One region of the Pseudomonas sp. L7 genome, then DNA from elsewhere that is predicted to be linked to it. Evidence: riboswitches for the same ligand, from Rfam matches in the RefSeq annotation. Region 1 holds a riboswitch; each other region holds the start of a gene.
The links. Region 1 has a riboswitch for cobalamin ahead of ACK3BK_RS11625 (CbtB domain-containing protein). Riboswitches for the same ligand answer to the same signal wherever they lie in the genome.
Positions count from the first base shown of each region.

Region 2: linked by a shared signal. The riboswitch ahead of ACK3BK_RS12140 (ABC transporter ATP-binding protein) and the one ahead of ACK3BK_RS11625 (CbtB domain-containing protein) in region 1 are both predicted to bind cobalamin.
Region 3: linked by a shared signal. The riboswitch ahead of cobW (cobalamin biosynthesis protein CobW) and the one ahead of ACK3BK_RS11625 (CbtB domain-containing protein) in region 1 are both predicted to bind cobalamin.

Region 1 covers NZ_CP176784.1:2,558,406-2,562,612, reverse strand. The annotation lists gene ACK3BK_RS11635 (alpha/beta hydrolase) at 1-848, shown strand, start outside; gene ACK3BK_RS11630 (hypothetical protein) at 864-1,595, opposite strand; cobalamin riboswitch at 1,765-1,987, shown strand; gene ACK3BK_RS11625 (CbtB domain-containing protein) at 2,086-2,271, shown strand; gene ACK3BK_RS11620 (CbtA family protein) at 2,282-2,971, shown strand; gene ACK3BK_RS11615 (cobalamin biosynthesis protein) at 2,971-3,363, shown strand; gene cobM (precorrin-4 C(11)-methyltransferase) at 3,395-4,147, shown strand.
Region 2 covers NZ_CP176784.1:2,699,301-2,703,507, forward strand. The annotation lists gene ACK3BK_RS12130 (FecCD family ABC transporter permease) at 1-457, opposite strand, end outside; gene ACK3BK_RS12135 (ABC transporter substrate-binding protein) at 457-1,425, opposite strand; gene ACK3BK_RS12140 (ABC transporter ATP-binding protein) at 1,422-2,198, opposite strand; cobalamin riboswitch at 2,310-2,516, opposite strand; gene paaZ (phenylacetic acid degradation bifunctional protein PaaZ) at 2,606-4,207, opposite strand, start outside.
Region 3 covers NZ_CP176784.1:2,328,778-2,332,984, reverse strand. The annotation lists gene cobN (cobaltochelatase subunit CobN) at 1-1,365, opposite strand, end outside; gene cobW (cobalamin biosynthesis protein CobW) at 1,369-2,436, opposite strand; cobalamin riboswitch at 2,535-2,733, opposite strand; gene ACK3BK_RS10550 (LysR substrate-binding domain-containing protein) at 2,779-3,660, opposite strand; gene ACK3BK_RS10545 (ankyrin repeat domain-containing protein) at 3,824-4,207, shown strand, end outside.

The DNA of each region.
Region 1 (4,207 bases):
GGCTCATGTGGCTGGCCATGGCCCTGCTGGTGGTGGGCCTGCCCGCGGGCTGCGCGGTCTTGCAGCACAAGGAGCGCGAACTGGTGTTTCGTATCGAGCCGGGCCAGGCCAGTTGGTTCAGGGGCCTGCCTGCCGACGTACAGGAACTGGACCTGCGCCCGCGCAACTTCACCGACGACCAGAGCCTGCATGCCTGGTGGTGGCCGGCCAAACGCGCCGATGCGCCGGCGATACTCTACCTGCACGGCGTACGCTGGAACCTCACCGGCCAGATGTTCCGCATCGAGCAGTTGCACGCCATGGGCTATTCGGTGTTGGCCGTGGACTACCGCGGTTTTGGCCAGAGCCGAGGCGACCTGCCGTCCGAAGCCACGGTTTACGAGGACGCCCGAATTGCCTGGGAGCGCTTCGCCCAGTTGCAGCCGGTGCCGGGCAAGCGCCTGATCTTCGGCCATTCGCTGGGCGGTGCGGTCGCTGTGGAGCTTGCCTCGGAGCTCGCACGCCAGGCACGCCAGCAAGGTAAGCCTGTACCTGCGCGCGGCCTGATTCTCGAATCCACCTTCACCTCCCTTGGCGACGCGGCGGCATCAGTGGCCGATACCACACTGCCGGTGCGCTGGCTGCTGTCGCAGAAATTCGACTCGCTGGGCAAGATCGCCGATATCGGTTTGCCGCTGCTGCTGGTGCATGGCCTGGATGATCGGTATGTGCCCCCCCGCTTCAGCGAGGCGCTGTTCGAGGCGGCCCAACAGCCCAAGACCTTGCTCCTGGTGCCGGGAGCGAGCCACAACAACAGCATGAGCCTGGCCGGCCAGCGCTATCGACGCGCGATCGAAGCATTGCTGTGAAACCACGGGTAACGATCACTGCACCGGCAGGAAATTCATCAATAACAGGCTCTGCGCGTAATTGAGGCCGATCCGTCGATAACGCTCATCCAGCATCTGCGCCAGCAGATCGAGGCGCGCCACGATCTTGCCGAATTCGACGGCAAAGCTGAGGTTGCTGCCCTCCTCCGAGATTTCGTTGGAAAACAGTAGCAACACACCATTGGCGTCCTGGCGCTGACTGAGCATCCAGGTAGCCTTTTCGATGTTGCGCGCGGCGTTATTGACGAACAGTGGATCAATCGCATCGGTCATGTAGAACTCGGTGCGCCCACCGTGGGCGGTAATCAACATGCTGCCGATGGCATAGATGAACGCCCCGACTCGATCTCCACGAAACTCCGGGCTCAAGGCGTAGCTCAGCGCCGCCAGGTCACGGCGCTCGCCCAGTTGCGGCAATGGCTGGCGCTGCTCGATGGCCTGGCGGATCTGGCGCTCGGCGGTGGCCGCATCCAGATAGCCGGACTGCTTCCACTGATTGGGGTTGCGCAGGTAGAGCTTGTTCATCAGCAGATACAGGCTCTGCAGGTTGTCGCGCATGGACAAGGTCGCCATGCGGTCGACACTGGTCTGGAACAACTCGCTGGGATGACCATTGCCTAACTGGGTGAATACGTCGCGCCCCTGCTGCCCGGTGCACGCGCACAGGGCGATCAAGACACCCACCAGCGACAGGCGGGCACGGCGGCGATAGGCAGGAACAGGCATCTGCACCGGGGTCCAGGGTCAGCGGCCGGGCCGGAAATCGGCACAGCCTGGCCATGCATAGAGCCCCTGAACGCCAAAAAGTGCGACGTGCAAGGCAGGTTGATGATTTCCAGTCGCTACGCCTGCGCGATTCGTAACAAGAATTGACGACCAAAGCATGGCCGTGATCTCCTAATACATTACGTAGGGTGCCCCTTGCAGGGGTGAAACGGGAAACCGGTGCGTCAATGGCTCTTCATGGGCCTGACAAGTCCGGTGCTGCCCCCGCAACGGTAAGCGAGCGAGCGTCTGATCCACTGTGCCTGCAGTTCGGCATGGGAAGGTGACGCTCTCCCCAGGAGCCAGGCTCCTGCTCGTCAGCCCGGAGACCGGCCCGACGTCTTGTGATCACACCCCGCGGTGGGCGGGCGCTGTTGCATGTCCCTGGGCGGTTCTCGCCTGGGGTTGCCGCGCTTCCTGTCGCCCATGAAAAAAAGCAGAGGAATGCGTCATGTCCGTCACCAGCGCCAAACACAGCATCGCAACCCCCGTCAGCCTCAGCCAGCGCCTCGTCGTTGCGGTCGGCGCCAGCCTGCTGGGCCTGTGCCTGGTGTACTTCGCCGGGTTCTCCCATCTCGAGGCGGTTCACAACGCTGCCCACGATACCCGCCACAGCGCCGCCTTCCCTTGCCACTGAGTGCCCGACAATGATCAAGCGTATCGCTCGAACTGCAGGCTTCAGTGGCCTGCTCGCCGCACTTTTGCTGACGCTGTTGCAGAGTTTCTGGGTCGCGCCCTTGATCCTGCAGGCCGAAACCTATGAAAGCGCGGCCCCCACCGAGCAGCATGAGCACACCGCTGAAAGCGCCGGAGGCCATGAGCACGACGCAGAAGCCTGGTCGCCGGAAGACGGCTGGCAGCGTGTGCTGTCGACCACCGGCGGTAATCTGGTGGTGGCAGTCGGTTTCGCGCTGATTCTCGCCGCACTCTACAGCCTGCGCGAACCTGGTCGGGTCAGTACTGGCGCGTTGTGGGGCCTGGGCGGCTTCGCCGTGTTCTGCCTGGCACCGACCCTGGGCCTTCCGCCTGAACTGCCTGGCACCGCCGCTGCCGATCTGGGCCAACGCCAGACCTGGTGGATCGGCACCGCCGCCGCCACTGCGGTGGGCCTGGCGTTGCTGGTCTTCGCGCGCCACTGGCTGCTGAAGGTGCTCGGCGCAGCGCTGCTGGTCGTGCCACACCTGATCGGCGCCCCTCAGCCACTGGTGCATGAAAGCCTGGCACCCGAAGCGCTGGAAGCACAGTTCAAGGTTGCCTCCTGGCTGACCAACGCAGCTTTCTGGGTTGCATTGGGCCTGCTGAGCGCCTGGCTCTACCGTCGCTCCGCGCAGGCCTGATGGCCGCGCTATATGTCGGTTTCGGCTGCCGCAGGGGTTGCCCGGCGGCGGTTCTGGAAACCCTGCTGCACCGTACGCTGGCCGACAACGGCCTGCCGCTGGCCGCCTTGCGCGGTATCGCCAGCATCGATCTCAAGGCCCAGGAGCCCGGCCTTCGGCAACTGGCCGAGCAACTCGGCCTGCCCCTGACGCTGTACAGCGCCCAGCAACTGCACCCTTTCCTGCCCCTCCTCAGCCACCGCTCCGAAATGGCCTTCAACGCCACAGGCTGTTGGGGAGTGGCAGAGAGCGCAGCGCTGGCACTGGCTGACGAGGGTCAGCGCTCGCCGATCCTGACAGTCACTCGACAGGTGCTCGGTGACGCTACCCTTGCCCTGGCCAGCAACGGATAATCGCTTTTCATTTCATGCTCAAGGACTTGCCATGACGGTCTATTTCATCGGTGCCGGCCCCGGCGACCCGGAGCTGATCACGGTCAAGGGCCAACGCCTGATCCGCCAATGCCCGGTGATCATCTACGCCGGCTCACTGGTACCGCCCGCGGTACTTGAAGGCCACACGGCCAGTACCGTGATCAACAGCGCCGAACTGCATCTCGAGCAGATCATCGCCGCCATTCGCGACGCCCATGAAAAGGGGCTGGATGTCGCCCGGGTACACAGCGGCGACCCCAGCCTGTATGGCGCCATCGGCGAGCAGATTCGCCACCTGCGCGAACAGGGCATCGACTACCAGATCATTCCTGGCGTTACCGCCACGGCCGCCAGCGCCGCCCTGCTCGGCTGTGAACTGACGCTGCCAGACATCGCCCAGACGGTCATCCTGACCCGCTACGGCGACCGCTCACCGATGCCGGCAGGCGAGCAACTGGCGGACCTGGCGCGCCACCGCAGTACCTTGGCCATCCACCTGGGGGTACGCCATCTACCGCGCATCGTCGACGAGCTGCTGCCGCACTACGGGGCAGATTGCCCGGTGGCAGTGATCCACCGCGCAACCTGGCCCGACCAGGACTGGGTCAGGGGCCGCCTCGCCGATATCGTCGACGCTGTTGCCGACAAAGGCTTCCGACGCACTGCGCTGATTCTCGTCGGCCACGTGCTAGGCGACGCGCCATTTGCCGACTCGGCCTTGTACCGCGCCGGCCACGCCCACCTGTATCGCCCCGGCGACTGAGGATTGCCAGCCAGCCTCCAGCGACCGACACTGGCGCATCACTGTCCGTACCGGAGTTGC
Region 2 (4,207 bases), 140 kb from region 1:
GCCCACCGCGGCTGGCCACGCCGAGCACCAGCAACATACTGCCCAACGCGCCGATGAACGCTGCCAAGGGCAGGCTGAAGGCCCCGGCGAACGGGCCGAGAAACAGCACCACCAGCACTGCGCCGAACACCGCCCCGGAGCTGACACCCAGCAGGTGCGGATCGGCCAGGGGATTGCGGGTCACCGCCTGCAGGGCGCCGCCGACCATTGCCAACCCTGCGCCGACCAGCGTCCCCAGCAACACGCGCGGTGCGCGGATCTGCCAGACGATCTGCGCCTGGCCGCGGCTCCAGTCGCCGTTTTCCCCCAGCCCCACCTGCTGCAGGACAATGCCGACCACTTTGCCCAATGCGACCTGCGCCGAGCCGAACCCCAGCGACAGCAGGCACGACAGCAGCAAGGCCAGCAGCAGCGAAACGATCAGCAGGCGATAGCCCGCAGGGCTGCGAATCGGCATCAGCGGCGGGCCTCGGCGAAGCGCTGCGGATGCAGGGCCGTGGCCAGGGTCTCGATGGCCTGGGCGTTCTCCACCGACGGTGTCACCTCCAGGTACGACAGCACCACGAAGCGCTGCTTGCGGATCGCCTCGACACTGCCCAGCGCCGGGTGGTGCAGGAGGAAGTCGCGTTTGTGCTGCCAACTGGTGGGCCCGTAGTCGACGATCACGATCACCTGCGGATCGCGTTCCACCACGCTCTCCCAGTTCACCTGGGTCCAGCTGGCGGCCACATCGCTCATGACGTTATCGCCTCCCGCCGTGGTGATCAGCGCCTGCGGCATCCCCAGGCGCCCGGAAGTGGTGGGGCGGTCTTCACCACTGTCATAAAGGAATACGCGCGGCCGTTGCTTGATCTCGGCCATCTGCGCCGCAACGCGCTCGACGCGTTGGCGCAACTGGCCAACCAGCGCAGTGGCGCGCTCGCGCACATCGAAGATCCGGCCAAGGTTGTCCAGGTCGCGGTAGAGGTCTTCGAGGCTGGCCTGGCGCTGGGGCATGATCCAGGAGCACGACTCGCTCAGTTCATACACCGGGATGTCGAAGGGCGCGAGGGTCTGTGGGGTGACCGGCCCGCCGATGCGCATGCCGTAGCTCCAGCCGGCGAGGAAGAAGTCGGCGTTGGCATCGAGCAGGTTTTCCACCGACACGTAGCGCGGCGCCAGCTCTGGCAGCCCGTCAAGTGCTTCGCGCAGGCTTGGGTCGAGGGTTTTCCAGCCGCTGATGCCGCTGTAGCCGGCCATGTGGTCGCGCAGCCCGAGGGCCAGGAGCATGCCGGTGAGATTGATGTCATGGCTGACGGCATGCTGCGGCGCATGGGTGAAGGTGACGTCGCGCTCGCAACTGCGCACGGTCAGTGGATAGTTGTCGGCCTCGGCGGCCAGGGGCAGGGCGGCCAGCAGGGCCAGGCTGGTGAGCAGCGATTTCATGCAGGGCTGATCCAGGTAATGCGTGGATGGGAGGCCAGCGGGTGGCGATCGACCAGGGCCTGTACGCCGAACACCTCGGCCAGGCACTGCTCGGTGAGCACGTGTTCTGGCGTGCCGTGGGCGACGATGCGCCCGGCATCGATCACGTACAGCCGATCGCAGAAGGCGGCGGCCAGGTTCAGATCGTGGAAGCTGGCCAGCAGGCTCAGGCCGGTGCTGCGCAGTTGCTGCAACAGGGCCAGCTGGAAGCGTGGGTCGAGGTGGTTGGTCGGCTCGTCGAGGATCAGCAGCCGAGGTTGCTGGACCAGTGCCCGCGCCAGCAGCACGCGCTGCTTTTCGCCGCCCGACAGGCAGACGAAGGCGTCGAGGGCGCGCGGCAGCAGGTCGAGCCTGGCGAGGGTGTCGTCGATCAGGCTCGGCTCGCCGTCGCCCTCGAACCAGCCCAGATGCGGGGTGCGGCCCATGGCAACGACGTCACGCACGTTCAGGCCGAAGTCTTCGGGGAACTCCTGCAGCATCACCGCGATGCGCTGGGCGACCCAGCGTGGGTTGCGCTGCCAGATATCCTCGCCATCGAGGTGCACCTGACCGACGCTGGGGCGATTGAAGCGGTAGGCGCAGCGCAGCAGGCTGGTCTTGCCACTGCCGTTGGGGCCGATCAGCCCGACGAATTCACCGGCGCCGATCTGCAGGTCGATACCCTCCAGCAGCGGCTGTCCACCGCTGTGCGGCGACCAGTGCAGGCCTTGGATGTGCAGGGTAGGGCATGACATGGATGAACCAACCGTCGCAGGGTGAGTGATACCCGAACGGTGGAGGTGCGCGCAGCTGTCGCGGGCGCGCGGCCGCCGCGAGAACCGGCCTGCGCCCGCCCACCGCGGGAGTTGCCAACTGCTGTGACAGGCCGGTCTCCGGGCTTGCGAGGGGCATGAGGCATTCACCTTCCCATGCCGTTGGCACAGTGGTGTATCGAATGCATCGCTCGCTTACCGTTGCGGGGGCAGCGCCGGACTGCTCGCAGGGGCGAGGCACCGGCTTCCCGTTTAATCCCCGGCTCGGCGGCAGGGGACACCTGAAACAAGGGGCGCATCTGAGCATTTATGGGATGGGGAGTCAACCAGCCCTGTTGCGGGGCACGCCCGCTCCCGCGACAGGGCCGACACCTTCAAGCCTTCAATGCTCAGCCGCGCTTGAGCACCAGCGTCAGGATGTCGTAACTGGCCACCAGTTCACCGAGCTGGTTGGTCACCTCCACATCCCAGGCCACCACCCCTTGCGGCTGCCCCAACGGGCTGGTCTTGCCCTGGTCGATCTTGCGCTTGCAGGTCAGGCGCGCCTGGATCGTGTCACCGATCCCCACCGGGTTGATAAAGCGCAGGGTGTCCAGCCCGTAGTTGGCCAGTACCGGCCCTTCACCCGGCGACACGAATAGTCCGGCCGCCGCTGACAGCACGAAGTAGCCATGGGCGATGCGCTTGCCGAACTGCGACTGCTTGGCGGCGATCTCGTCGAAATGCATGTAGAAGTGGTCGCCCGACAGGCAGCCGAAGTTCACCAGGTCCGCCTCGGTGACGGTACGTCGGTGGGTCAGCAGCGACTCGCCGATGCGCAGATCATCGAAGTAGCGACGGAACGGGTGCACCTCGGTCTCGATCACTTCAGCGCCACGCACGTGCTCGCCAGTGACCGCCGCCAGCATGCTCGGCGAACCCTGGATCGCGGCGCGCTGCAGGTAGTGCTTGACCGCCCGCAGGCCGCCGAGCTCTTCGCCGCCCCCGGCACGCCCGGGGCCGCCGTGCTTGAGCTGTGGCAGCGGCGAGCCGTGCCCGGTGGACTCCGGCGCAGCCTCGCGGTCGAGCACCAGCAGACGGCCGTGCCAGGCGGCGGCCGCGGGAATGGCCTTGGCGGCGATGGCGCGGTCGCGGGTCACCAGGGTCGCCACCAGGCTGCCCTTGCCTCGTGCGGCCAGGGCCAGGGCTTCGTCCAGGTCGTCGTAGGCCATCAGGGTGCTGACCGGGCCGAACGCCTCGATATCGTGGGCGCCGCCCTCGGCGTGCGGGTCGCGTGCGTGCAGCAGGGTCGGGGCGAAGAACGCACCTTCGGCCACGCCTTCGCCTACCGGCGAAAAACCGTCGCTGGCGCCGAACAGTTGGTCGCAGCTTTGCAGCAGGCTGCGCACGCGCTCGCCGACATCACGCTGCTGGTCGTGGGAGGCCAGCGCGCCCATGCGTACGCCTTCGACCGCCGGATCGCCCACCACCACCTTGGCCAGGCGTTCGCGCAGGCGGGTGGCGACGGCATCCAGGTGCCTGGCCGGCACGATGGCGCGGCGAATGGCCGTGCACTTCTGGCCTGCCTTGGTGGTCATCTCGCGCACCACCTCTTTGATGTACAGGTCGAACTCCTCGTCGTCCGGGGTTACATCCGGCCCGAGGATGGCGCAGTTCAGCGAGTCGGCTTCAGCCGTGAAGGGCACCGAGTTGCGCACCAGGTTCGGCGTCATGCGCAGCTTGGCGGCGGTGTCGGCGGAGCCGGTGAAGGTCACCAGGTCCTGGCCCTGCAGGCGTTCGAGCAAGTCGCCGGTGCTGCCGATCACCAGTTGCAGGCTGCCGGGTGGCAGCAGGCCGGATTCGTCGATCAGGCGCACCACGGCTTCGGTCAGGTAGCTGGTGGACGTCGCGGGCTTGACGATGCACGGCATGCCGGCGAGGAAGGTCGGCGCGAACTTCTCCAGCATGCCCCAGATCGGGAAGTTGAAGGCGTTGATGTGCACCGCCACGCC
Region 3 (4,207 bases), 230 kb from region 1:
CAGAGACAGGCTCTGGGCACAGGGGCGCTGGTCGAGGTGATCCAGGTCGTTGGTCACGCCGCCGAGCAGTTCGTGAATCAGCGCCGTGCCCGTCTGCGGCAAGCCAGCAACCGGATAACCCTCGGCCTGCAGGGCATGCAGGATGTTCAGCGCGGCGCCAGGCGTGTCGAGCCCCACGCCATTGCCGATACGCCCGTCGCGGGTCGGATAGTTGGCCAGCACCAGCGCCACGCGCTTCTGGGCATTGGGTAGTCGCGCCAGCTCGACCCAGCGCCGTGCCAGCTCGGCGACGAAATCCATGCGTTCGGGGTGGGCCTTGTAGCAGACCACATCGGACTGGCTGCGCTCGCTGCGCCAGGCCAGGTCCTTGAAGCTGACCGGCCGGGTGATGATGCGCCCGTCCAGCTCCGGCAAGGCGATGTGCATGGCCAGGTCGCGCGCACCCAAGCCCTGCTCGCTGGCTTCCCAGCCGGGCTGGTTGTCCTGGGCGCAGATCGCCTGCAACACCGGCACGTCGCGGCGCAGCGGACGCAGGTTGGGCCGCTCGGGGCTGGACAAGGCAAAGCCTGTGGTGTTGATGACCACTTCGGCGCCGACCTCGTCGAGCCAGGCCTCTACCTGTTCGAGACAGGCCGCCTCCTTGAGACTGGCGACTGCGATCGGCAACGGGTTCAGCCCGGCGGCCTGCAAGCGCTGGCAAAACACATCGATGAACCCGGTGTTGGCGGCCTGCAGGTGCGAGCGGTAGAACAGGATCGGCGCCACCGGATGCTCCGGGTGCCACTCGGGGAACCAGTCTTCAAGCCCTGCACTGGGCTTGCCGGGGTGGTAGACCGTGGTGCGCGGCAGCGGCTGGGGTTCGTCCCAGGCATAGTCGCGCCCCAGCCACTGGCTGGCCAGGCAATTGAACAGGTTGGCCGCATTGGCCTTGCCGCCCTGGCGCAGGTAGTGCCAGAGCCGCTCGGCCTGTTCGGCCGGCACCGTGCCCAACTGTGTCAGCTCCGGGTCGGGGCGGTCATCGCCGGGCACCAGGATCAAGTGCACGCCACGCGCGGCGAGTTCGACCAACTGCTCGACGCCATAGCGCCAGTAGCCGACACCGCCGTGCAGCGATACCAGGATCACCTTGGCATGGCGCAACACCTCATCGATGTACAGGTCGACGGAGGCGTGGTTCTGCACCTGCATGGGGTTGGCCAGGCGCAGGCTGGGGAAATCGTCCGGCAACTGCTCGGCGGTTTCGGCGAGCAGTGCCAGGTGAGAGTCACCGCTGCAGAGAATCACCAGCTCGGCGGGTGTCTGGCCGAGGTCGGCAATGCTGTCGTCCGGCACGAAGCCGCCGGGCTGGGTCCGCAGCAGGTGCATGGATCAGGCGCCCAGGGCCTGGCGCAGGCGCGCTTCCAACTGTGCCGCGTCAAGGTCCTGGCCGATCAGCACCAGGCGGGTGATGCGCGGCTCGTCGCTGCGCCAGGCGCGGTCGAAGTGCTTGTCGAAGCGCGTGCCCACACCTTGGATCAACAGGCGCATCGGCTTGCCGGGGATCGCGGCAAAGCCTTTGGCGCGCAGGATGCCGAACTCGGTGACCAGTTGCGTCAGGGCATCGAGCAGCAGGCTTTCGTCCGCTTCAGGCAGGTCGATGGAGATGGAGTCGAAGGCGTCATGATCGTGATCGTCATGATCGTCGCCGTCGTGGTGCGAATCGTGGTGGGTGCGACGACCATCGATGTGCACTTCGGACTCGGCACCCACGCCCAGCAACACATCCAGCGGCAGGCGACCGCTGCTGGCCTCGATCACCTTGACGGCAGGCGGCAGCTCCTCGGCGACTTCGGCGCGGACTTTGGCCAGGCCCTCGGCGTCGATCAGGTCAGCCTTGTTCAGCACCACCAGGTCGGCACTGGCCAGTTGGTCGGCGAACAGCTCATGCAGCGGGGATTCGTGGTCCAGGTTGGGGTCGAGCTTGCGCTGCGCGTCGACCTGGTCCGGGTAGGCGGCGAAGGTGCCGGCGGCCACGGCCGGGCTGTCGACGACGGTGATCACCGCATCGACGGTGCAGGCATTGCGGATTTCCGGCCACTGGAAGGCTTGCACCAGCGGTTTGGGCAGGGCCAGGCCGCTGGTCTCGATGAGAATGTGGTCCAGGTCGCCACGGCGAGCGACCAGCTCGCGCATCACCGGGAAGAACTCTTCCTGCACGGTGCAGCACAGGCAGCCGTTGGCCAGTTCATAGACGCGGCCGTTGGCCTCTTCCTCGGTGCAGCCGATGCTGCACTGCTTGAGGATTTCGCCGTCGATACCCAGCTCGCCAAACTCGTTGACGATGACCGCGATGCGTCGCCCCTGGGCGTTGTCGAGCATGTGGCGCAGCAAGGTGGTCTTGCCCGAGCCGAGGAAGCCGGTGACGATGGTGACGGGAAGTTTGGCCAGTGTTTTCATGTGGCGATGCCCTTGGCAGCAATGGTGCGGGCATGCGGGACGAAAGCCACGACCGACCGGCCGGGCTCGCTCGCCACCGGATCACCCCGCCCGGTTGAAAGTCGAATACGTTGCGAGGCAGGTCTCCTGGCTTGCACTGCACGACCTCCAGCCGTCAGGACGACGCCTTCCCGCGCGCGGGCGCAGTGGCTGTGTCGACCCTGTTCAGTGCTTACAGTTGCGGGGGCAGCCGCGGCTTGTACCGCGTTCCCGTCTTAGCTCCGGCAGCGCCGGAGAACCTCGAAGCGGCAAGGCTACGCAGTGGTGCGCAGGTGGTCAACCGTCTGACGCTGATCGGAGCCTTCAGATGCCACCCCCGGCCAGCAGCTCGGTCAGCACCTGCGCCAGGGCCTTGACCATCACATCGGCCGTTGGCCGGTGGACGATGACGATCTCGTAGCTGTCCACCTCCGGCAAACCTTGCGCCGCCCCAAGTACTCGGTGCTCGGCGGTGGCCGCGCGCGGCGGCAGCAAGCTCACGCCCATGCCGTCGGCCACCGCGGCCTGGATACCGGACAAGCTGGAGCTGGTGAAGCTGATGCGCCAGCGCCGGCCCATGCCTTCGATGGCATGGATCATGTCTTCGCGGTACAGCCCGCGCGGTGGAAAGGTGACCAAGGGCACCGGGTCAAGCTCGAAGGCCGGCATGCGCACGCTGTCGATCCATTGCAGGCGCTCGGGCCAGCAGGACACCCCCTCGCGGCTGTTGCGCCGCTGCTTGAGCAGCACCAGATCGAGTTCACCATTGTCGTAGGCCTGGCTCAGGTCGCGGCACAGGCCGCTGGTGACTTCCAGCTTGACCTGCGGGTGCAGGCGGCTGAACGCCGACAACGCATTGGTGGTTCGCCCGCCGACGAAATCTTCGGGCACGCCAAGACGCACGGTGACGCCAACCATGGCCCCGGCCAGGGCTTCGAGCATCTGGTCGTTCAGCGCCAGCATGTGCCTGGCATAGCCAAGCAGCGTCTGCCCGGCGTCGGTGGGCAGCACGTCGCGGTTGCCACGCACCAGCAGGCGATGGCCGACCATCTCCTCGAGGCGCCGTACCTTCTGGCTGATGGTCGACTGGGTCGAATGCAGACGGGCCGCAGCCGTGGTGAAGCTGCCGCAATCGGCGACCACGACGATGGCGCGCAACAGGTCGAGATCGAACAGAGCCCTATTCGGTTTTACGCTGATGGACATGAGGGTATTCGGTTTTCAAATGATGACGCTGACTTCTAGCATGGCCCTTCGAGGCGGGCAACGTTGATGTATTCGGAAATCCACTACAGCTCATCCAGATAATTCGTTTCAGTTGCCTGCAACTTTTTCCCTAGGATGAGGCTTTGCCTCAGGAGCCCTACGCATGCGCCACACCCTCGCTGCCTGCCTGCTGGCCTTCACCTGCCTTGCCGCCCACGCCGAGACCACGTCAATGGATACCCGCCTGCTTTATGCCGCCCAGCGCGGCGATGCACCTGCCATCCGTCGCCTGCTCAAGGAACCGGTGGCGCTCGACAGCCGCGATGGCCAAGGGCGCACACCTCTGCTGGCCGCGACCCACGGCAACCACATCGACGCGGCCAAGGTGCTGATCGAGGCCGGCGCCGATGTGAACGCCAAGGACAACATCCACGACAGCCCCTACCTGTATGCCGGCGCTCGCGGCCTGAACGAGATCCTGCGCCTGACCCTGGCGCACGGCGCCGACCTCGCCAGCACCAACCGCTACGGCGGCACGGCGCTGATT